One region of the Erwinia sorbitola genome, then DNA from elsewhere that is predicted to be linked to it. Evidence: predicted binding sites of a transcription regulator. Region 1 holds the regulator's gene; each other region holds the start of a gene.
The links. Region 1 encodes CRP, which controls carbon source genes, mostly activating them, when cyclic AMP is high. Its sites were predicted from a motif close to ATGTGANNNNNNTCACAT; they were not measured.

Region 1 (8,217 bases):
TGCATCGGCTCTGCGTGGTGTCGTATTGCCATATTGCCGTAGGGGTCAGGCATGCCTGACCCGCATTTATTGCGATTTACGCAATTTTCGTGACAACCATTGGCCATGTTGCGGGCGCTGGCTCCACGTCAGCGATGAAATGGTGTGCATCACACTAAGATGACCAAGAATTCGCTTTATGTGTCGCTCAAGGATGGTGACCGGCCCTTGATGGAAATCCTCCGGTGCGTCCAGCACATTACTGCCTGAATCTGGCCCGTCATACTCCAGACGCTGCTGACAGCGCTGAAGTGCAATTTCGCAGGATTGCAGATAGCGCTCTGCCAGCGATGGCGTCAGCATGGTATGTTCGCGCGCCAGAATTGTCATGGCGTTGATATGCTCGACGATAAACTGACTGTGCGTAACCCAAAGCTGCATATCTGCCAGATAGCGGGAATTAAAGGCCGGTTCCTGCATTGCCTGATGTAGTGAATTAAACAGCGCATTGTGTGCCTGATTCACCCGCATCCTCTGGTAGGCCAGCTTCACCGCATCCTGTTCGTTACCCAATAACAGCTGCAATGCCTCCTGATAAGCCTCCAGCGCATCGTGAGCGTTCTGACGCATCAAACCGCTCTGCCACTGCGGCCACAGCCAGATCATGCCACCAAAGGCTATCAGGCAGCCCATTATCGTATCCATCAATCGGGGCAGCAGGAACTGGGCTCCGTTCAGCGACAGCAGTTGCAATGTGTAAACCGCAGTGACGGTGAACCCCACCGTTGCCCAGCCGTAAAACTTGCGGATAAACAGATAGCTCACCAGGGTGATCAGCAGCATCACCAGTAATATCCAGGACTCTGGCGCATGCAGGCCGAGAGTCACGGCAGCAATCGCCAGCCCGGCCAGCGTTCCCAAAGCCCTGTGCTGAATCCGTACCCGGGTTGCACTGTAGCCGTTGAGGCTGACAAACATCACTGTCATCAGTACCCAGTAAGGTTTTGGCAGGTTGAAGAACAGCGCCAGTGAACTGGCAAAGGCCAGCATCACCGCATAACGCGCGGCAGTGCGCAGGGCTGAAGATTTTAACGACAGGTAATTTTTCAACGCAGGAAGCAGCGGCAGGCGGCGCTGGCGATCGGCCATCAGGTCACGGCGGTACAGTGGACGCTGGGTACGCAGCACGCGGGCGATGCGGCTGAAGTGGTAGTAGCAGAAGTGGCCGACCGGATTATCCGGATGCTGACGGGAGATCTTCTCCAGTGCCTGAAGCTGTTTCTCCATGGTGAAACGCTCTGGAAAACGGTGGTAGAGAATGTCGTCGGCCAGCACGCGCAGGCGGGCGGCGATGGTTTGCGCATTCCAGCGGATCACCGCCTCGGCGTGGCTCTGCTCCACCAGCTTCTGCACCTCCTCCGGCTGATGCAGGCTGACCGCTATATGCTCCTGTAAATCAAGCGCCACCTGAAATGCCCGTGTCAGACGCTGGTAGTGGCTATCGCGGCTGGCCGAAAGCATATGCATCTGTTGGTAGCAGGTATTAATCAGATCGACGGCTTTTTGCTGGCGCGCCAGCAGCGGTGGCAAGGCAGTTTGCGGGTCGGTAAGCCGGGTAAGCAGGCTATATTTGGCTTCGCAATAGTCGGCAAGTTCCCGATACAGCAGGCTGAGTGTTTCACGCATCGGCTGCTCTTTCCACAGCCTGAACCAGAACCAGTTAAAAGCGCCGTACCAGACAGTGCCAAGAATATAGAGCAGCGGCGGCTGCCACATTGGCATGCGTCCGGCCAGGCTGAGGGTGAAGATAGCGGCAATCAGCGATGCGGGAAGCAGACGTGCGTGCAGCGGGCTGATCTCACCGGTGACGCCAAGCAGTAGCGCCATCACCAGCAGGATCAGCGGTAGGGGAACCCCTTCGGCACCAGCGTATTGAATCAAAAAGCTGCTGAAGGCAAACAGGCAGCCTCCGACGATCAGGCGTTTAAAGAAACGCTTGTGCGGGGTATCAAGACCAGCATTGTTACAGCAGGCAGGAACTAAAGAGAACAGCAGGCCGTTTTGCAGATGGCCGAGCATCCAGCCGATCGCCACAGGTAAACAGAGCACCAGCGTCTGCCTGAGTGCATAGTTCACTTCGGGATGATAGATGATTCTCCGCCACATGAGCCACACCAAATAAAAACGGCGCGACAGGGGGTCGCGCCGTGGGTTCAGAGCCGGTTAACGTGTGCCGTAAACAACGATGGTTTTACCATGTGCGGAGATCAGGTTCTGATCTTCCAGCATTTTCAGAATACGACCTACGGTTTCACGGGAGCAGCCGACGATCTGGCCGATCTCCTGACGGGTGATTTTAATCTGCATACCATCCGGGTGAGTCATGGCATCCGGTTGTTTCGCCAGATTCAGTAACGTCTGGGCGATGCGTCCGGTCACATCAAGGAAAGCTAAGTTACCCACTTTCTCTGAGGTGACTTGCAGGCGACGCGCCATCTGTGAAGACAGGCGCATCAGAATGTCAGGATTCACCTGAATCAACTGACGGAATTTTTTATAGGAAATTTCAGCCACTTCACAGGCTGTTTTCGCACGTACCCACGCACTACGCTCCTGCCCCTCTTCAAAGAGACCCAGTTCGCCAATAAAGTCGCCCTGGTTGAGGTAGGAGAGGATCATCTCTTTGCCTTCTTCATCCTTGATTAACACCGCTACCGATCCTTTAACGATATAGTAGAGGGTTTCCGCCTTCTCACCCTGATGAATCAGAGTGCTTTTGGATGGATATTTGTGAATATGGCAATGAGACAGGAACCATTCGAGAGTAGGGTCTGTTTGCGGTTTGCCGAGAACCATTCGCTGTTATCCTCTGTTGTAATCGTGCCTAAATATACCCTTCATCTACGAGTGACAGAGGCGTTGCCGCCGAACTGCTGCGCGAGGAGGCTGGATATACAGGGCTAAATCCCTGCCAGGCGTTGAAATAGTCAAGCGTTCCCATAGGAAATTTGTACGGGCCTCTGTTAGGAGCATGGCTCGAGCTGTCGTCCCGTTTTTACTGTGCATTCTCATGCCAGTAAAATATTGCAGCCTCGTTTGTAGCACAGCTTTACAAGACTGTCTTCTGTTGTCTCGCTTCAGCATAGTTGTAAAACGGCGGCGTTGCCGTTTTTGTTAGCGCAGCGTACTCTTTCTGCACTGGTTCAATGAGAGGATTTTGCGATGCATGCACGAGTTAAGTGGGTTGAAGGAATGACGTTTTTGGGAGAATCCTCCTCAGGCCATCAGATTCTGATGGATGGAAATGCAGGGGATAAAGCTCCCAGCCCGATGGAAATGGTGCTGATGGCGGCCGGGGGCTGTAGTGCTATCGACGTGGTGTCTATTTTGCAGAAAGGCCGTAACGATGTCGCCGACTGTGAGGTTAAACTGACGTCAGAACGCCGTGAAGAGGCTCCACGCATTTTCACCCATATCAACCTGCACTTTATTGTCAGCGGCAAGGCTCTGGGCGATAAAGCGGTATCACGTGCGGTCGATCTCTCCGCAGAGAAATATTGCTCAGTGGCGATTATGCTGGGGAAAAGCGTGGAGATCACCCACAGCTATGAAGTGATAGAGCTGACCTGATAGTGATGATTTAATCCAATCGGCGGTCTTATCAGGCCGCCCGAAACTGATGCAGCTTGCCGTGATCTTCCCCTCCCTGTTTCGATTTGTCCCCTTTGATAGCCAATTTTCTGCACATCATGCGGAACGGTAACTACCCGCATTTCACGCCACAGCGAGTGGATGACTCCAGCAGTATATTTTTCCTTGTTTTGCTTTCTTTCTTGCTGGCCTGCGGGCTGGTTAAACGAACGTCCGGGTTGTCTGGTTTGTGGTCTTAACCTTGCAACCAATCAAGGAGCACTGATGAATACTGAGAGTTTAATTCACGATGTCACATCAAAGGTACTGCAATGGCGGCGTCATATTCACGCAAACGCTGAACTCTCTTTTCATGAGCAGGGAACGGCAGATTATGTTGCCGCTGAACTGGCAAAGTTTGGCCCGTTAACCCTCACCCGGCCGACGCCAAATAGCGTGCTGGCAGAGCTTGCCGGGCCGCATGGCGACCGCTGTATTGCTTTACGTGCAGATATGGATGCCTTACCCATTGAAGAGTTGAACCAGGAGGCGTTTACCTCGCATAACCATGGGGTAATGCATGCATGTGGGCACGATTCGCATACGGCCATGCTGATGGGGGCCGCGTGGGTGCTGTGCCAGCAGCAGGAGAAGATTAACGGAAAAGTGCGCTTTATTTTTCAGCATGCAGAAGAGGTGCCGCCCGGAGGGGCCAGCGAGCTGGTGAAACTGGGCGTACTGGATGGGGTAGCGCAGATCTTTGGTTTACATGTGTTTCCAGGATTACCTACCGGAAAAGTGGCGATAAAAGAGGGGGTATTCAGCGCGGCCTGCGATAACTTCGATCTGATTATCCAGGGCAAAGGTTCTCATGCTGCGATGCCGCAGGACAGTACCGACCCGCTGGTGCTGGGGGCTGGGGTGGTGCAGGCGTTACAGCAGATTGTGTCGCGCCGGCTGGATGCCAACGATGGCGCAGTGCTGAGTGTCGCGAGTTTTATGGCTGAGGGAGGCTATAACGTGATCCCTGATAAGGCGCACCTGCGCGGTACGCTGCGTACCCTGAGTCAGCATAACCGTACCTGCATTCCGCAGATGGTATCTCAACTGCTGGATGGTATGACGCAGGCCGTAGGTGCCAGCTATGTGCTCAAATGGACGCCGGGTTACACCATGGGGGTCAATCACCCGGACGCCTGCCGCATCGCTGAGGAGAGTGTGAAGGCGGCGCTGGGAAAAGAGGCGTTGCAGAGCATGCATAGCCCGATGTTTGGCTGCGAAGACTTCTCGGCCTATCAGCAGGTGGTGCCGGGCTGTTTCCTGTGGGTTGGCTCGGGTAATAAACAAAAAGGCACCTGCTGGGGACTGCATAACCCCCATTTCCGTCTTGACGAAGATGTTCTGAAAATAGGGGTCAGTCTGCATACTGCACTGATTCATCGACTGCTGATCAAGGCGTAATGGCCGGGGCCGGGTCAGCCGATTTTCTTACCTTCGATCAGACGCTTGACCAGCGGCCCCATAATCAGCTCCATTGCCAGCCCCATTTTCCCACCCGGCACTACCAGGGTTTTAATATGGGAGATAAACGATCCCTGTATCATCGACAGAAGATAAGGGAAGTCGATATCCTCCAGCCCCTGGAAGTGGATCACCACAAAACTTTCATCCAGCGACGGGATGCCGCGTGCGGCGAAGGGGTTTGAGGTATCTACCGTTGGTACGCGCTGGAAGTTGATATGAGTGCGGGAGAACTGGGGCGTAATAAAGTTAATGTAGTCCTCCATTGAACGCACTACCGAATCCATCACGGCTTCGCGCGAATGGCCGCGTTCACCGGTGTCCCGCACCAGCTTCTGGATCCACTCCAGGTTGACGATAGGCACCACGCCGACCAGCAGGTCGACTTTTTCGGCCACATTGTGCTGCGGTGTCATCACTCCGCCATGCAATCCTTCATAAAACAGCACGTCGGTGGGTTCAGGCAGCGGCTGCCAGGGTGTGAAAGTGCCCGGTACCTGATTCCACGGCACCGCTTCATCATAGGTATGCAGATACTTACGCGACTTACCGCTGCCGCTGCGGCCATATTCAGTGAACGTCTGTTCCAGCAGGCCGAAATCATTGGCTTCCGGGCCAAAATAGCTGACGTGTTTACCCATATCGCGCGCTTTGCGGATCGCCATATCCATTTCCGGACGGGTAAAACGGTGGAAACTGTCCCCTTCGACCTCAGCGGCGCGCAGATTAAGCTGCTGAAATATCTTCCTGAAGGCCAGGCTGGTGGTGGTGGTTCCCGCACCGCTGGAACCCGTGACGGCGATAACCGGATGTTTGGCTGACATAACGCACTACTCCCTCAGAGAGATCTTACTGACGGATCATAGGTAACATGTTTTCCCCGTCAAAGTCATCAATGCTTAATTGCGAAACTGGCTGCGCGGCATGATGTTGACGGACTCATGCAGTTCAGACCACACCAGCACCACTTCGCCACTGTGGAGCTGGCGGCGCACATCATCCACCTTCTGTTTTAGCGACCGCTCCTGCTCGCCGTAATCGGTGCCTTCGCGCAGCACAAAGGATTCAATCAGGTTATCGAGGGTTTCGTTATCCAGGTCTTTCCACGGAATAATCATTATTTCTCCAGCCAGGGGGTAAGCCACTGAGGTATACGCTGCTCCAGCCACATAGTCGGTTTGCGCAGCGTACCGCCGACAAAGCCAACATGGCCGCCGTGCTGTGTGAGCTGATACTCAACGCAGGCGGGCAGCATGGCTGAGTCCGGGATCACCTCAGGGGTCATAAATGGATCGTCTTTGGCGTGAATCACCAGCAACGGTTTTCGCACGCCCGGCAGCAGCGGCAGAGCGCTGCAACGGCGATAGTAGTCGGTGGCATCATCAAAGCCGTGCGCGCGAGCGGTAATCGCATCGTCAAAGTCGCGCAGCAGACGCAGCGATTTTAACTGGGCCATGTCCACGGGCAGAGTTCCGGGCCATGCGCGAAGTTTACGTTCGGCATTCTGTTTTAACAGCCCCAGCAGATAGCGCTGATAGACGCGGGAAAATCCCTGCTCCAGCCGCTGGCTACAGGGTTCCAGCATCAGTGGAGCAGACACCACCACGCCAGCATCCAGCAGGCACTCCTCTCCCTGTCTGCCCATCAGGCAGGCCAGCATATTGCCACCCAGCGAAATTCCAACCGCAGCGGTAGGAACCCGGCCCCACTCATCGCGCAGCCATTGCAGAAAGTAGCTGGCATCCCCGGTCTCGCCGGAATGATAGATACGGTTGAGCCGGTTAGGCACGCCGCTACAGCCGCGAAAGTGCATCACCACGCCAAGCCAGCCGCGATCTTTCCACGCCTGCAACAGACCGTGTGCATAAGGGCTGTGGAAGCTGCCCTCCAGCCCGTGGAACAGTACGACACGAGGTTTATCACGCGCGCTGGCCGGGTCTTCACTCCACGCCAGATCAACAAAGTCGCTGTCCGGCAGCGTCAGACGCTGCCAGTGGGGTTGCAGAGTAATACGACGGCGCAACAGCCGTGGCAATATCGTTTGCAGATGCGGGTTGCTGGCGCCCGGTAATGGGCGGAAAGCGTTATCTGTCATGGCACTAAAAATTATCGGGGAAGAGCTTGTAGGATCCATAGCACGCTGTTAGCTTCGTCAGGTTGTTAATTTTTCAGAGGGGTGGGAGCACCCGTTCTATGGAACTGAGTCTGTTTTTATCCATGTTAGGTTTTCTCTGGGTCGCAGCGATCACGCCCGGCCCTAATAATATGTTACTCACCGCCTCAGGTGCTAATTTTGGTTTTTTGCGCTCTCTGATGTTGCTGATAGGCATAATGATCGGCATGCAGGTGATGCTGCTGATGGTTGCCTTTGGCGTAGGTGGTTTAATTCTGCTTTACCCTTCCCTTCATCTGTTCCTCAAGATAGCAGGCAGTGTTTACCTGCTCTGGCTGGCGTGGAAGATCGGTACTGCCGAATATGAAAAACTGGAAACGAACAATGCTCCTGCCGCACCGATGCCGTTCTGGCAGGGCGGGCTGTTGCAGCTGATCAATCCAAAAGCCTGGCTGATGGCGCTCGGTGCTGTCGCCAGCTTCAGTCTGGCAGGTGAAGCCTACCGCAGTTCGGTAATTGCTATCAGTATTGGTATGGCGCTGGTCAATGTGGTTTCCGGTGTGATCTGGTTAGGCTTCGGTACGCTGATAGGGCGCATTCTGCGTAGTCGCCGCGCCTGGACTATTTTCAACGTATTTATGGGGGGGTTAACGGCGGGGTGTGTTTTGCTCATCTGGCACTGACAACGCCTGTACACCGCTGCGACGGCGTTGCTGCGCCGTCTCGCCATGCTCACATACTGATGTATGCTGCGCTTGCTTAACGTCTGGCGCCTTGTCTCGCTGGCGTACAGGCGTTGTCCTGTCGACGATGTACACCCAGTTACGGCGTTACTGCGCCGTCTCGCTATGGTTACATACTGATGTATGCTGCGCTTGCTTAACGTCTGGCGCCTTGTCTCGCTGGCGTACAGGCGTTGTCCTGTCGACGGTGTACACCGCAGTTACGGCGTTACTGCGCCGTCTCGCCATGGT
Region 2 (8,217 bases), 150 kb from region 1:
GTCACCGTCCGAGCAGTACGGCGTGCAGCAAGCGCTAAGTATGTCGATAGTGGGTGATAAAGAGAAGGTTCGTCAGGGACTGGCGGCGCTGTTGCGTGAGACCCAGGCCGATGAAGTGATGGTTAACGGGCAGATTTTTGATCGCGCAGCGCGACTCAATTCCTTTGAGCTTGCAATGCAGGCGCGCAACGAGTTGTAGAATTATTGAGGATAACGGCCGAGGGATAGTGCGATCCTGCGTGCCAGATTTCAGATATAAAAAAACCAGCCCGAAGGCTGGTTTTTTATTTGGCATCAGTGATTACGCATCACGACGACGGGTTGGTGCTGCGCCGCCTTCAGTGCGAGGGCCACGGCTGGTAGCGCCATCACGGTTGAAACCGCCTGGACGACGCTCACCGCCACGGTCATTGCTGAAGCGACGACCGCCTTCAGCACCACCGCGTGGAGCTCCGCCTTCACGGCCTGCGCCAGAACCGAAACCACCACGTGCAGGGCCGCCCGGACGACGTTCGCCGCCACGGTCATTGCTGCGCGGCTGTGCATCACCAATCAGCTGCATATTCATTGGTTTATTCAGAATACGCGTACGAGTGAAGTGTTGCAGAACTTCGCCCGGCATGCCTTTTGGCAGTTCGATAGTTGAGTGAGTACCGAACAGCTTGATGTTACCAATGTAGCGGCTGCTGATGTCGCCTTCGTTAGCGATAGCACCAACGATATGACGAACTTCAACACCGTCATCACGGCCAACTTCGATGCGGTAAACTTCCATATCGCCAACGTCACGACGTTCACGACGTGGACGGTCGCCCGCTTCGCCACGTGCTTCGCGTGGTTCACGAGGGCCACGCTCTGGACGGTCACCACGACCGCCTTCACGGCGATCATCGCGGTCACGGAACTGGCTGCGAGGACGCTGTGGAGCATCGGCAGGAACGATCAGTGGACGTTCGCCCTGGGCCATTTTCAGCAGAGCTGCGGCCAGAGTTTCGATATCCAGCTCTTCTTCCTGAGGCTGCATCTTAGCCAGCAGAGCACGGTACTGCTCCAGATCGCTGCTTTCCAGCTGCTGCTGAACTTTAGCGGCAAACTTAGCCAGACGACGCTCACCCAGCAGTTCTGCGTTAGGCAGTTCCACTTCAGGAATAGTCAGCTTCATGGTGCGCTCGATGTTACGCAGCAGACGACGCTCACGGTTCTCAACGAACAGCAGAGCGCGGCCAGCACGACCAGCACGACCGGTACGGCCGATACGGTGAACGTAAGATTCTGCGTCCATCGGGATGTCATAGTTAACAACCAGGCTGATACGCTCAACGTCCAGACCACGAGCAGCAACGTCGGTAGCAATCAGGATGTCCAGACGACCATCTTTCAGACGCTCCAGAGTCTGCTCACGCAGTGCCTGGTTCATATCGCCGTTCAGTGCAGCACTGTTATAACCGCTGCGCTCCAGCGCTTCAGCAACTTCCAGCGTGGCATTTTTGGTACGTACGAAGATGATCGCCGCATCAAAGTCTTCTGATTCCAAGAAGCGAGTCAGTGCATCAGTTTTACGGCCATAGGCAGTCCAGTAGCTCTGGCTGATGTCAGGACGTGTAGTCATGCTTGACTGGATACGCACTTCCTGCGGATCTTTCATAAAGCGTTTAGTAATACGACGAATCGCTTCTGGCATGGTGGCAGAGAACAGAGCAGTCTGATGATTGTCTGGGATCTGAGCCATGATAGTTTCAACGTCTTCGATGAAGCCCATACGCAGCATTTCATCGGCTTCATCCAGCACCAGGCCGCGCAGGTTAGAAAGATCTAACGTGCCGCGTTTCAGGTGGTCAAGCAGACGGCCAGGTGTGCCCACAACAACCTGTGGCCCCTGACGCAGAGCGCGCAGCTGCACGTCGTAACGCTGGCCACCGTAAAGGGCCACCACGTTAAGACCGCGCATGTGTTTAGCGAATTCGGTCATCGCTTCAGCAACCTGAACCGCCAGTTCGCGGGTAGGTGCCAGCACCAGAATCTGCGGTGCTTTAACAGTAGGATCAATGTTGTGTAATAACGGCAGCGAGAATGCTGCGGTTTTGCCACTCCCGGTCTGCGCCATACCCAGCACATCACGGCCCGCCAGCAGATGAGGAATACACTCAAGCTGGATTGGGGAAGGCTTTACGTAGCCCATGCCGGTCAGTGATTCAAGGAGTTCGGCGTTCAGGCCAAGGTCAGCAAAAGTAGTTTGGATATCAGTCATGTAGTACACGTGCCTCTTAGATTGCGGCGGCCAGTCTACATAACTCGTCGTGAAAATTTTCAGTCATTTTCATCAAAAAGTGTGAACCGGCTCAAATTAGTGGTTTCGACGAACAAAAAGGCCCTCATCCGCTAAGATGATGACTTTTCGAAAATTCGGGCAATAAAAGTTCGTCAGCTATTGCTGGTCAGATTCTGATAAATCGTCTTGTGTCTGGCCGAGTAGGGCCAGCTCCAACAATGCATATCGATGCTCAACAAAGTTGTGAACGTTGTTGGCGACCGTCAGCTTGAACAACGCTTCCGCGTTGTCCTTCTCCCCCAGACTTAGGTAGTACTTACCTAAATAGAAGTTGGTTTCACTGAGATGTTCAGCGAGCGAGGTGTTATCCGTTGCGTCTGCCTGAAGCCGTTCCATCAGCGTTTTTTCGCTGATTTCGCCCAGGTAGAACTCGACAATATTCCATCCCCATTGCTCCTTAACCGCTTTGTCGTAACGCTGCTTGAGCGAAACTTTGGCCTGGTCTGCGTTGATCTCACGTTCAGTGAGATACAGCCACAGGCTGCGGAAGGGATCGTTAGGATCGTCTTGATAAAACGCCAGCAGATCATCTTGCGCCAATTTAAATCTACCGCCGTAATACAGGGCGATGCCTCGATTTAAACGCGCATAATTGTAAGTTGGATCAAGCTCAAGTACAGAATCAAACGCTTCATAGGCAGCATCAAAGTTGCCTGCCTGCGTTAAGTATATGCCTAAGTAATTGAATACTTCAGGCATATCAGGTCTGATAGACAGCGCTTGTGAAAAATCATTTCGCGCCAGTGCTCTCAAACCGAGACTATCATACAACACTCCGCGCTCATATAACAGCTGTGCGCGTTCATCATCGGTCAATGACCGACTGGCAAGTATTTGTTCCATACGAGCGAGAATGACTTCCTGTTGCAGCGTAGGCTGCAATGGAACCGCCAAAACTTCGTTCTTACGCCAATCGGTGCTGCTGCATCCTGACAGCGTCAGAGCTGTCGCAACTAAACACCAGCGCAAAAATGGCTTCATTTACCACTCCCGAAAACAAACATTGGGACGAGCATCCTGTCATCCGCCTGCCGTTCACAAGGCCATCCAGCCCTCGCGTTCAAACAATCCTCCACATCCGAAGATGCGGAGGACTCAATGGTGATGCGTTTATTCTGCTTCAGGTGCTGGCGCTACAGGAGCTTCAGCTTCAGCAGGCTGTGCCTGCTCGCTGGCTTCTTTGATGCTCAGGCGTACGCGACCCTGACGGTCAACTTCCAGCACTTTCACTGGAACTTCCTGGCCCATCTGCAGGTAGTCTGTCACTTTCTCTACACGCTTATCAGCGATCTGAGAAATATGTACCAGACCTTCTTTACCGCCACCGATAGCTACGAAGGCACCAAAATCAACGATGCGAGTCACTTTACCGTTGTAGATACGACCCACTTCGATTTCTGCGGTGATCTCTTCGATACGACGGATAGCAAATTTCGCTTTCTCACCGTCGGTCGCTGCGATTTTCACCGTACCGTCATCTTCGATTTCGATGGTAGTGCCAGTCTCTTCTGTCAGCGCACGGATAACCGAGCCACCTTTACCGATCACGTCTTTAATCTTATCAACGCTAATCTTAATGGTGTGAATACGTGGAGCAAACTGAGAGATGTCGCCGCGCGGGGTGCTGATAGCCTGTTCCATAACGCTCAGGATGTGCAGACGCGCGCCCTTAGCCTGGTTCAGTGCTTCATGCATGATTTCGCGGGTGATACCTTCGATTTTGATGTCCATCTGCAGCGCGGTGATACCTTCACGGCTACCGGCTACTTTGAAGTCCATATCGCCGAGGTGATCTTCGTCGCCGAGGATATCTGACAGTACAACAAAGTTGTTTTCGTCTTTGACCAGGCCCATCGCGATACCGGCTACGGCAGCTTTGATTGGTACGCCTGCATCCATCAGTGCCAGAGAAGCACCACAAACAGACGCCATTGAAGACGAGCCGTTTGATTCAGTGATTTCAGACACTACGCGCACGGTGTACGGGAACGCATCGCCTTTAGGCATCACTGCCAGCACGCCGCGCTTCGCCAGACGACCGTGACCGATTTCACGACGCTTCGGAGAACCTACCATGCCGGTTTCGCCGACAGAGTATGGAGGGAAGTTGTAGTGGAACAGGAAGTTGTCAGTACGCTCGCCCATCAGTTCATCAAGGTTCTGCGCATCACGGGCTGTACCCAGCGTTGCGGTAACCAGAGCCTGAGTTTCACCACGGGTGAACAGCGCTGAACCGTGAGTACGTGGCAGAACGCCAGTACGCACATCCAGACCACGAATCATGTCTTTTTCACGGCCATCGATACGTGGCTCACCGCGCAGAATGCGGCTACGCACCACGTCTTTTTCCAGCGCGTGCAGGATATCGTTGATTTCGCCCGCATCCAGTGATTCGTCTTCAGCCAGCAGCGCTGCTGTGGTTTCGGATTTGATCACGTCAACCTGAGCGTAACGCTCCTGTTTTTCGGTGATACGGTAGGCATCGCTCAGGCGAGATTCAGCCAGTGCAGCGATACGCGCGTTCAACGCTTCGTTGGCAGGTTCTGGTGTCCAGTCCCAACGTGGTTTGCCTGCAACTGCCACCAACTCGTTGATGGTGTCGATAACAATCTGCTGCTGGTCATGGCCAAACACTACCGCGCCCAACATCTGGTCTTCGCTCAACAGTTCAGCTTCTGACTCAACCATCAGTACCGCGCCTTTTGTACCAGCAACCACCAGATCCAGCTTGCTCTCTTTGAGTTCATCGGTGGTTGGGTTCAGGACATACTGATCATTCAGGTAACCGACGCGCGCTGCGCCGATAGGGCCGTTGAATGGCAGACCAGACAGTGCCAGTGCAGCAGAGGCACCGATCAGCGCAACGATATCCGGGTTAACCTGTGGGTTAACGGAAACAACGGTAGCGATTACCTGCACTTCATTGACGAAGCCTTCAGGGAACAACGGACGAAGCGGGCGGTCAATCAGACGCGAGGTGAGGGTTTCACCTTCACTTGGACGGCCTTCGCGACGGAAGAAGCTACCTGGGATACGACCAGCAGCGTAGGTACGCTCCTGATAGTTTACGGTCAGTGGGAAGAAATCCTGACCTGGTTTTGCATTTTTGCGGCCAACAACGGTCACGAACACTGCGGTGTCGTCCATGCTAACCATTACGGCAGCCGTTGCCTGGCGAGCCATCATACCGGTTTCAATAGTGACGGTATGCTGACCATACTGGAATTTTTTGACGATCGGATTCAGCAAAATTAGTTCCTTAACTTCAGGGTCGGTAGTTTTTTATACCAACCGTGGATTTCTAATCTTCATTCTTGCATCCTCGCGACTAATGACAACCCTGATCCCACACGGGATAAAGCCTCTCATTAGCCGCGCGAACCTCTGCAACTGAAGATCACACTCAGCAACAATACAATAGTTTGCCTGTAATTGCTGCCGCTTGCTTGAAAAAAGGGGCCATAAAGGCCCCTTTCCAGCGAAACTCGCACCAGGTTGTCCAGATTACCCACTTTAGTTTTCAGATGCTCTGAAATCGTGGCGGGACAACCTGTAAGACTTAGCGACGCAGACCCAGACGTTCGATCAGGCTGGTGTAACGTGCAACATCTTTACGCTTCAGGTAATCCAGCAGCTTACGACGCTGGGAAACCATGCGCAGCAGACCGCGACGGCTGTGGTGGTCTTTCTTGTGCTCAGAGAAGTGACCCTGCAGGTGACTGATCTGTGCACTCAGAAGTGCAACCTGAACTTCAGTAGAACCACTGTCGTTTGCGTCACGACCGAAATCAGCAACGATCTGTGCTTTAGTTTCAACACTTAGAGACATGAGACAACTCCAAAAAATTAAGATAAATGTACAGGCGCCGATCTCTAATTCAGCAACCCAGTGTAAAGCCGCGCCATTCTACTCTTAGCGCCTGACAAGCGCAAACACAGCCGTCATATTTCGAACAGTAAACATGCTGAATTCCGCGCCCGACCACCTGAACTATTTTACCCGGTTAGTCGAAATATTCGACAACGAGCCGACGCGGCGCCACACGTCCATCGTCAGCGATTTCCGCCATGCCGATAAACTTGCGATCGTCACCTTCAGTGACTCGTACTAACCCGCTGGCCGGTGCGCCCGCCACCTGAACCGGCATGCCCTGCTTGAAATAAGCAGCTACTGAACTCAGCAGATTGACTACCGGATATTCGGCCGCTGGGCTGTCCATTGGCATCAGCAGTGCATCCAGCAGATCGGCTGGAGTCTGCTCGGTGCGGTGCGCTTCTTCGGTCAGGGCGCTGAGTTGCTCCAGCGTCACCATCTTCTCAATCGGATAGGTGGCAACCTGAAGGCGACGCAGATAAGTAACATGTGCGCCACAGCCAAGTTTTTCACCAAGATCGTCGATGATGGTACGAATATACGTTCCTTTGGAAACGTGGATTTCCAGCTCAAGTTCATTGCTTTCATGGCGAATAAACAGCAGCTCATATACACGAATACTACGTGACTCACGCGGAACTTCTATCCCTTCGCGAGCATATTCGTACAGCTTACGGCCCTGATATTTGAGCGCGGAATACATTGATGGAATCTGCTGAGTTTCACCACGGAAACTTTCCAGCGCCTGCTCCAGGGACTCCGCCGTAAATTCTACCGGGCGCTCACTGACAATCACACCATCCGCATCTGAGGTGTCAGTACGCTGGCCCAGGCGAGCAATTACCCGGTAACGTTTATCAGATTCCAGCAGATACTGGGAGAATTTCGTCGCTTCTCCCAGACAAATCGGCAGCATGCCTGTCGCCAGTGGATCCAGCGCGCCGGTATGCCCGGCACGATTGGCGTTATACAAACGTTTCACTTTTTGCAGCGCATCGTTGGAGGAGAGCCCGGTTGGCTTGTCCAGCAACAGTACGCCGTGGATATCGCGACCGCGACGGCGAGGACGACTCATTACTCTGCTTTGCCTTCTTCCTGATTATCTTCTGCCGGGCCACGACGCTCTTCGTCATTTCTGACCACGTTGGTGACGAGGTTAGACATGCGCATCCCTTCAACCAGCGAGTTATCGTAGAAGAAGGTCAGTTCAGGAACGATACGCAGTCGCATTGCTTTACCAAGCAGGCTGCGGATATAACCAGATGCATCACCCAGAGCGCGCAGACCACCCTTGATTGCCGCTTCGTCTTTATCGTTGAGGAAAGTAACGAACACCTTGGCATAAGCCAGGTCACGTGACACATCCACACCCGAAACAGTTACCATCATTCCCAAACGCGGATCTTTAATCTCGCGCTGCAAAATGGTAGCGATCTCTTTTTGCAGCTCCTGAGAAACGCGCTGCGGGCGACCAAATTCTTTCGCCATAATTTTTCTCTCCAAATAACTTGGGAGGCCAGAAGCCTCCCAAATAATACCCTTCACCTTTCACGTCGCAGAAGCATTTTCTGCCCCTGAGGGACGCGAAATCTATTGGATACCTGCCTGACGATTAGTCGATAGTACGCTGGATTTCGATAATTTCGAATACTTCGATCATATCGCCAACACGCACATCGTTGTAGTTCTTCACGCCGATACCACATTCCATGCCGTTACGGACTTCGTTAACGTCATCTTTGAAGCGGCGCAGGGATTCCAGCTCGCCTTCATAGATAACCACGTTGTCACGCAGTACGCGGATTGGGTTGTGACGTTTGATATTACCTTCCGTCACCATACAACCTGCGATGGCACCGAATTTCGGTGATTTGAACACGTCACGTACCGCAGCCAGACCGATAATCTGCTGTTTGTACTCTGGTGCCAGCATACCGCTCATCGCTGCTTTAACTTCGTCAATCAGATTATAGATGACGGAGTAGTAACGCAGATCCAGGCTTTCAGCATCAAT
Region 3 (8,217 bases), 440 kb from region 1:
AAAAGGCCCTGACGGGCCTTTTTTTATGGATAAAATCTGGAATCTTCAGGAAATTTCCCCACTTATTTGGCAGAACCTCATTTTCTTGCATACCCTTAACTGGACTGGTTGTCGATTAACGGCAGTGATTTGAACGCCCAGATTGGGCCAAAAACAGGACAGGCAATGGAAGATTTAAATGTGGTTAATGGCATTAATAATGCGGGCGGCTGGCTGGTACGCAATCAGGCGCTGCTGTTAAGCTATGCGGTAAATATTGTCGCGGCAATTGCCATCGCCATCATCGGTATGATCGTGGCGCGCATGATCTCAAATACCATTAATAAAGTGATGCTGGCACGTCATATCGATGCCACCGTAGCTGACTTCCTCTCAGCGCTGGTGCGCTACGGAATCATCGCCTTTACCCTGATTGCTGCGCTGGGGCGTGTGGGTGTGCAGACCGCCTCCGTTATTGCGGTGCTGGGTGCCGCCGGTTTGGCTATCGGCCTTGCGCTACAAGGATCGCTCTCTAACCTGGCCGCTGGTGTGCTGCTGGTTACCTTCCGTCCTTTCCGCGCCGGTGAGTTTGTCGACCTCGGAGGTGTAATGGGTACGGTGCTTAACGTACAAATATTCTCAACCACCTTACGCAGCGCAGACGGCAAGATGGTGGTGGTACCAAACGGTAAAATCATTGCCGGAAATATTATTAACTTCTCCCGTGAGCCGGAGCGCCGTAACGAATTTATAATCGGCGTGGCTTACGACGCTGACGTTGATCACGTGCTCAGACTGCTGCGTGAAGTCGTCGATGCTGACTCTCGTGTACTTCAGGAGCGTGGCGTACAGATTGGCCTGAATGAACTGGCGGCCTCTTCAGTTAACTTTGTCGTGCGCTGCTGGAGCAAGGCTGGTGACTTGCAGGATGTTTACTGGGATCTGATGAAGAACTTTAAGCGGGCGCTTGATGCCAATAATATCGGTATCCCTTACCCGCAGATGGATGTGCATCTGCATAAGGTAACAGAGCCTGAATCGGCGGAACCGATTAAATTACCGCAATAAAACTTTCCGGGCTGGCTCCTTTTTAGGGGGCAGCCCGCCATCAGGATACCCTTCCATTAATTAGCCTAATCGTTGATTAAATATTATAATTTCCCCTAATAATGCAGCCGCTATACACTTCTCATCAAAGCGATAATGATGAGGAATTTATAGTGTTATCTGTTTATTTTCAGGGGGTTGCCATGGGTGCTGCTCTTATTCTACCCCTCGGTCCGCAAAATGCTTTTGTCATGAATCAGGGAGTGCGTCGCCAGTATCATCTGATGACCGCTGCGCTCTGTACATTGAGCGATATCGCGTTGATCTGTGGCGGCATATTCGGCGGTAGTGCGCTGCTAAACCAGTCAACTCTGCTGCTCAATCTGGTGACATGGGGCGGAGTACTTTTCCTGTTATGGTATGGCTGGGGAGCACTGCGTACAGCATTCAGTGGTGATATTATTCTGGCGTCAGCTGAGGCATTAAAGCAGGGGCGCTGGCGAATTGTGGCGACCATGATGGCCGTCACCTGGCTTAATCCGCACGTTTACCTGGATACCTTTGTGGTGCTGGGCAGCCTGGGCGGTCAGCTGCCTTCTGACGCCCGGCGCTGGTTTGCACTCGGTTCTGTCTGTGCTTCAGTGGTGTGGTTCTTTGGTCTCGCACTGCTGGCAGCATGGCTGGCACCGCTGCTGAATACCACCCGCGCCCAGCGTATCATCAACCTGCTGGTCGGTCTGGTGATGTGGGCAATAGCGCTGAAACTGGCATTACAGGCACTCTCTTTGTGGTAATGGGAACTCAGTATCAGAGTTGATGTCCTATATTAAGATATGCCCATATGATCCATAAAAAATGTTGTTACGTTGCACTTTGACGGAACAATCCGCTACTGTTACCTTTGTAGCGCTATCGAAAAAATGATGACAGACCGCATGGAGGAAGCAGTGAAGCTGACGAAACTGGCCCTGGCCGCAATGATTGGATTGGGCACAATGCCCTTAGCTGTGCAGGCAGACGAATTACCGAATGGCCCGCATGTGGTCACCTCTGGACAGTCGAGTGTTGATGCCACCCCGGATATAGCCACTCTCTCAATTGAAGTGAATGTTTCCGCGAAAGATGCCAGCGAAGCGAAAAAGCAGGCAGATGGTCGTGTACAGCAATATTTTGATTTTCTGAATAAAAGCGGCATTGAAAAGAAAGATATCAATGCGGCTAACCTGCGTACTCAGCCGGAATATGACTATCTGAAAGATGGAAAATCGGTGCTGAAAGGTTATCGCGCAGTGCGTCAGGTGCAGGTCACCCTGCGTCAGCTGGATAAACTTAACGAGCTGCTGGACGGTGCACTGAAATCGGGCCTGAACGAGATCCGCTCGGTTGAGCTGGGCGTGGCAAATCCTGATGAGTATCGTATTAAAGCGCGCAAAGCGGCAATTGATGACGCAACTAAGCAGGCGGGTGAGCTGGCGCAGGGCTTTGGCACTAAGCTGGGGCCGGTGTACAGCATTCGTTACCATGTGGCTAACTACCAGCCAATGCCAATTGCGCGCATGTATAAAGCGGCCGATGCGGCACCATTAACCTCCGCCGCTCAGACTTACGAGCAGCAGAGTATTCATTTCGACGATCAGGTTGATGTAGTGTTTGAATTACAGCGTAACCAGTAATTCTGCACCGACAGCGTAAACAATAAGGGCGACCCTGTGGGCCGCCCTTTTTTATTCCGTATCCTGACGCAGCACGCGGTGGCCATGTGCCAGCAACGCATCGGTCACTTTGCGCATCAGACGGCTTTCCGGGGCAAAACGGTGCCAGTAGAGCATACGGCGCTGCAACAGACCCGGGGTTAAATCGATCAATTCCCCCTCTGCCAGTTCGCGCTCAATCTGCAAGTGCGGGATCATACAGCAGGTGGTTCCCTGGCGGGCCAGCTGCACAAAGGCTTCTGACGAGTTGACGATATGGCAAGGCACGCTGCCCGGCGACAGGTCAAAGTTCTGCTGTAAAAAGGCCTGGTGCATATCATCAAGATGGTCAAATGCCACCGCTGGTGCCTTCAGCAGCGCAGAACGCGTGACGCCATTAGGGAAGTAACGCGCAGCGAACTCCTTCGAGCCAACGAACAGATAGTCGAGAGCACCAAGCTGATCGACGAGACAGCTTGGCAGCGGTTGTGGCTGGATACTGACGGCACCGACCACTTCACCGCGACGCAGGCGCTCCTGTGTTCGGGTCTCATCTTCAACCTGAAGATTGAGACGAACCGGGGAATCCGTCAGCACCGTTTTGAGCGCTGGCAGCAGCCAGGTCGCCAGACTGTCGGCGTTAACCGCCAGCGACAGCAGCAGTGGTGTTGTACCGCTATTATCGTCACCCAGCCACTCCTCTTCCAGCAGCTCGACCTGATGTAATAACGCCAGCAGCTTCTGGCCCTGTTCCGTCGGGCGTGGCGGTACGGTTCGCACCAGCAGAGGCTGGCCAAACATATTCTCCAGCTGCTTGATGCGCTGGGAAACCGCAGACTGGGTAATACAGAGCTTTTGCGCAGCTCGTTCAAAGCCGCGTTCGCGAATCACTGCATCCAGCGCCTGAAGCGTTCGATAATCTGGGCGTTTCATTAATCGTTGTACTCTTTTTCAGGTGTGGTTTTTGCACTATGCCATATTTTGAGCAGTTTGCTATGAGCTTACGTCACTTTATGAATCAACCACTTTGTGGGCTGCGTTCCAATCCTGCGAATCAACACCCTGCCATGGCGTTTTTTCCCGAGCCTTGCTTTATACTACGCGCACACAGTGACTCAGAGGTTTTAAACATACCATGACACAAGATGAACTGAAAAAAGCTGTCGGCTGGGCGGCGCTCGATTACGTTACCCCCGGCACGATTGTTGGGGTAGGTACCGGTTCGACGGCGGCACATTTTATTGATGCGCTGGCCTCGATTAAGCATCAGATCGAAGGGGCAGTATCCAGTTCGGAGGCCTCAACCGCTAAACTGAAGGGCTATGGCATTCACGTCTTCGATCTTAATGAGATCGATGAGCTGGCGGTTTACGTTGACGGTGCGGATGAGATCAACGGCCAGATGCAGATGATTAAAGGCGGGGGCGCTGCGCTGACGCGTGAGAAAATTATTGCCGCCGTGGCGCAGCGTTTTATCTGCATTGCAGATGCCTCCAAACAGGTTGATGTGCTGGGGCGTTTCCCTCTGCCGGTAGAAGTTATCCCAATGGCGCGTTCCTATGTGGCCCGTGAGCTGGTGAAGCTGGGCGGACAGCCGGAGTATCGTCAGAACGTGTTGACCGATAACGGCAACATTATTCTCGATGTGCATAATCTTAAGATTATTGACCCGACTCGCCTGGAAGCGGCGATTAACGCCCTGCCTGGAGTGGTGACTGTCGGACTGTTTGCTGCCCGCGGCGCGGATGTAGCGTTGATTGGTACCGCTAACGGCGTACAAACCATTAAAAAATGATCTGTCCGGCATCCAAACGGTGCCGGTTATTTTTATACGAAAAACATCTTTTCTTTTGCAGGCGAAATTTAGTGACTTATGTCACATAGTGGCTCCCTTAGGCGCGATCCTCCTGAGGGTTCGCTCTACACCATGATTTTCTATCGCAATGTGCTGCGAGTCGGGCTTGCCATGCTGGAAGCCAGGCAATCGTTTGTATTGCCGCCAGCGTAAATTTTGTTATTTTGACAGAAGGCAATCTTATATCCCCGCGAATTATCCATCGTAGTTGGCAGCCACTGTGTCTGTCAGCGGAGAAAATTTCGGGGATTCAGCCACATCTGAAGTCTGCTAAATAGGGTCGGGAAATGGCAAAAGTATCACTGGAGAAAGACAAAATTAAATTCCTGCTGGTGGAAGGCGTTCACCAGAGTGCAGTTGATAATCTGCGCTCTGCTGGCTACACCAACATTGAATTTCACAAGGGCGCACTGGATAGCGAAACACTGAAAGAATCCATCCGTGATGCGCATTTCATCGGGCTGCGTTCGCGCACCAACCTCACCGAAGAGATCTTTGCTGCGGCAGAAAAACTGGTGGCCGTTGGCTGCTTCTGCATCGGAACTAACCAGGTTGATCTGGATGCAGCAGCGAAGCGTGGTATTCCGGTGTTCAACGCACCTTTCTCCAATACCCGATCCGTAGCTGAACTGGTTATCGGTGAACTGCTGCTGATGCTGCGCGGCGTTCCGGCGGCGAATGCGAAAGCCCACCGCGGTGAGTGGCATAAGCTGGCTGTTGGTTCCTATGAAGCCCGTGGTAAGAAGCTGGGCATCATCGGCTACGGTCACATCGGTATGCAGCTGGGTGTGCTGGCTGAGAGCCTGGGCATGCATGTCTTCTTCTACGACATTGAAAGCAAACTGCCGCTGGGTAATGCCACTCAGGTTCAGCATCTCTCCGATTTGCTGAATATGAGCGATGTTGTCAGCCTGCATGTGCCGGAAACCCAGTCGACCCAGAATATGATGGGGCCGGAAGAGCTGGCGCTGATGAAGCCAGGAGCGCTGCTGATCAACGCTTCACGCGGAACCGTGGTTGATATCCCTGCACTGTGCCATGTGCTGGCGACTAAGCATCTGGCGGGCGCGGCGATTGACGTATTCCCGGAAGAGCCTGCGACCAACAGCGATCCGTTCAATTCACCGCTGTGTGAGTTCGACAACGTGATCCTGACGCCGCATATCGGGGGATCCACTCAGGAAGCTCAGGAGAACATCGGGATTGAAGTGGCGGGCAAGCTGGCGAAATACTCTGACAATGGTTCCACGCTGTCAGCCGTTAACTTCCCGGAAGCCTCACTGCCAATGCACGGCGCGAATGTCAGCCGCCTGATGCACATCCATGAGAACCGTCCGGGCGTGCTGACGGCGATCAACCTGATCTTTGCTGATCAGGGCATCAACATCTCCGCGCAGTATCTGCAAACAACGCCTCAGATGGGCTATGTCGTCATCGACGTTGATGCACCGCAGGACGTGGCTGATAAGGCACTTCAGCTGATGAAGAACATTCCAGGCACCGTCCGCGCGCGTCTGCTGTACTGATTATCTATCGCGTCACGCCACGGTAAGTGATGGGTGGCAGGTCTGAACCCGGGCGAGGCGTGCCTCGCCCCTACGACAAATCAGCATCGGCAGATACCGTAGGGGTCAGGCATGCCTGACCCTGGGCGAGCCTCGCCCCCCGCAACAAGTCAGCACTGGCAGTTACCGTAGGGGTCAGGCATGCCTGACCCTTGGCGAGCCTCGCGCCCGCAACAAATCAGCATCGGCAGTTATCGTAGGTGTCAGGCATGCCTGACCCTTGGCGAGCCTCGCGCCCGCAACAAATCAGCATGGGCAGTTATCGTAGGGATCAGGCATGCCTGACCCTTGGCGAGCCTCGCCCCCCGCAACAAGTCAGCACTGGCAGATACCGTAGGGTTCAGGCATGCCTGACCCTTGGCGAGCCTCGCCCCCGCAACAAATCAGCATCGGCAGTTATCGTAGGGGTCAGGCATGCCTGACCCTGGGCGAGCCTCGCGCCCGCAACGAGTCAGCACTGGCAGTTACCGTAGGGGTCAGGCATGCCTGACCCTTGGCGAGCCTCGCGCCCGCAACAAATCAGCATGGGCAGTTACCGTAGGGGTCAGGCATGCCTGACCCTGGGCGAGCCTCGCGCCCGCAACAAGTCAGCACTGGCAGTTACCGTAGGGGTCAGGCATGCCTGACCCTTGGCGAGCCTCGCGCCCGCAACAAATCAGCATGGGCAGTTACCGTAGGGGTCAGGCATGCCTGACCCTGGGCGAGTCTCGCCCCCGCAACAAATCAGCATCGGCAGATACCGTAGGGGTCAGGCATGCCTGACCCTGGGCGAGCCTCGCCCCCCGCAACAAGTCAGCACTGGCAGATACCGTAGGGGTCAGGCATGCCTGAGCCTTGGCGAGCCTCGCCCCCGCAACAAATCAGCATGGGCAGTTATCGTAGGGGTCAGGCATGCCTGACCCTTGGCGAGCCTCGCCCCCCGCAACAAGTCAGCACTGGCAGATACCGTAGGGGTCAGGCATGCCTGACCCTGATCGACGTGTGCTTCCTCATGAATTACCACTGCCATATTTTTGACGGGGTAATTAACGCGGGTAACGGCACATCCCACTGCTCCACCGGCACTCTCTCCACCTGCTGACAGTCGTGAGCCAGACCCACCGGCATAAAGCCATGTTGCTGCCAGTTCTGTAAGGTACGATCGTAAAATCCTCCCCCCATTCCCAGACGCTGTCCTCCGGCATCAAACGCTACCAGCGGTACAAACAGCACGTCCAGCTCGCTTAACGGCAGCAGATTACGGATATCCAGCGGCGGCTCATAAATACGCAGGCGGTTTATCTTCAGTTCGGTCTGCTCGTCGTAACGCAGGAACAACAGCTGGCCAGCCGAGAAGGGGTGTAGCACTGGCAGGTAAACCTGCTGCTTTCGCTGCCACAACTTGGCAATTAACGGGCGGGTATTGATTTCACCATCTACGGAGAGAAACAGCGCGATATTCTTCCCCTGCTGCACCGGGGCAAAATTCAGCGCATGTTCGGCAACCTGCACGGCGGCAAACTGCTGTTGTTCGGCGCTAATCTCTCGGCGCAAATTGCGTACATGCCTGCGGATATCCTGACGGAGCGTCAATGTGGGGGTTAACACGTAGCTGACTCCATAAAATGGTACAGAAGCGTGCTGAACAGCATAGAGAAAAAAAGATAAATTCGGGAGGGGTACAGCAGGAAATGTGAGGTTCTCCGAGATGCCGCCGCAGGCTGTAACCCTTGAACCCATGGTTCAAGGTGAGCATGCCGTCGCAACCATCAGGCTTCTCGGACGAACCGAGCTTGCGCACAGGTTACAGAGCGTCACACTCTGTTTGGTATTAATTATCGGCTCAGGGGACGGGCCCGCTTGCAAACATCTCAGAGAATTTTTTTACTTCACCGTCACTCTATCACAGGTAACGTTAAAGTGTTATTCGAACTTCGCACCAGTACGTTCAGTTATGCGACCTTGCTCAAGCAATGCTTGTTCAATGGTCTGCTGTAGCATCCGAATTCGTTGTTCCATGTTAGACGCATAGTCACGGGTTTTGACTTTTTCCTGCGCCAGCTCATGGCAAATGTTCAGTGCTGCAATGAATACCAGTTGC

Region 2: yrbN (protein YrbN) is a predicted target of CRP. The motif match lies at 2,328-2,345, and genes of this name have one in related genera.
Region 3: serA (phosphoglycerate dehydrogenase) is a predicted target of CRP. The motif match lies at 4,582-4,599, and genes of this name have one in related genera.

What each region holds. Positions count from the first base shown of each region.
Region 1 covers NZ_CP046509.1:380,702-388,918, forward strand. Annotated here, with positions in the region: gene GN242_RS01620 (YccS/YhfK family putative transporter) at 67-2,145, opposite strand; gene crp (cAMP-activated global transcriptional regulator CRP) at 2,203-2,835, opposite strand; gene GN242_RS01630 (OsmC family protein) at 3,202-3,609, shown strand; gene GN242_RS01635 (amidohydrolase) at 3,895-5,070, shown strand; gene GN242_RS01640 (phosphoribulokinase) at 5,085-5,954, opposite strand; gene GN242_RS01645 (YheU family protein) at 6,030-6,248, opposite strand; gene GN242_RS01650 (hydrolase) at 6,248-7,264, opposite strand; gene GN242_RS01655 (LysE family translocator) at 7,324-7,926, shown strand.
Region 2 covers NZ_CP046509.1:535,063-543,279, reverse strand. Annotated here, with positions in the region: gene GN242_RS02505 (luciferase-like monooxygenase) at 1-199, shown strand, start outside; gene GN242_RS02500 (DEAD/DEAH family ATP-dependent RNA helicase) at 302-2,248, opposite strand; gene yrbN (protein YrbN) at 2,265-2,321, opposite strand; gene nlpI (lipoprotein NlpI) at 2,426-3,310, opposite strand; gene pnp (polyribonucleotide nucleotidyltransferase) at 3,440-5,578, opposite strand; gene rpsO (30S ribosomal protein S15) at 5,889-6,158, opposite strand; gene truB (tRNA pseudouridine(55) synthase TruB) at 6,334-7,278, opposite strand; gene rbfA (30S ribosome-binding factor RbfA) at 7,278-7,691, opposite strand; gene infB (translation initiation factor IF-2) at 7,816-8,217, opposite strand, start outside.
Region 3 covers NZ_CP046509.1:824,435-832,651, forward strand. Annotated here, with positions in the region: gene mscS (small-conductance mechanosensitive channel MscS) at 166-1,047, shown strand; gene argO (arginine exporter ArgO) at 1,200-1,820, shown strand; gene GN242_RS03740 (oxidative stress defense protein) at 1,974-2,699, shown strand; gene GN242_RS03745 (LysR family transcriptional regulator ArgP) at 2,751-3,650, opposite strand; gene rpiA (ribose-5-phosphate isomerase RpiA) at 3,853-4,512, shown strand; gene serA (phosphoglycerate dehydrogenase) at 4,860-6,098, shown strand; gene GN242_RS03760 (5-formyltetrahydrofolate cyclo-ligase) at 7,134-7,724, opposite strand; RNA gene ssrS (6S RNA) at 7,813-7,997, opposite strand; gene zapA (cell division protein ZapA) at 8,040-8,217, opposite strand, start outside.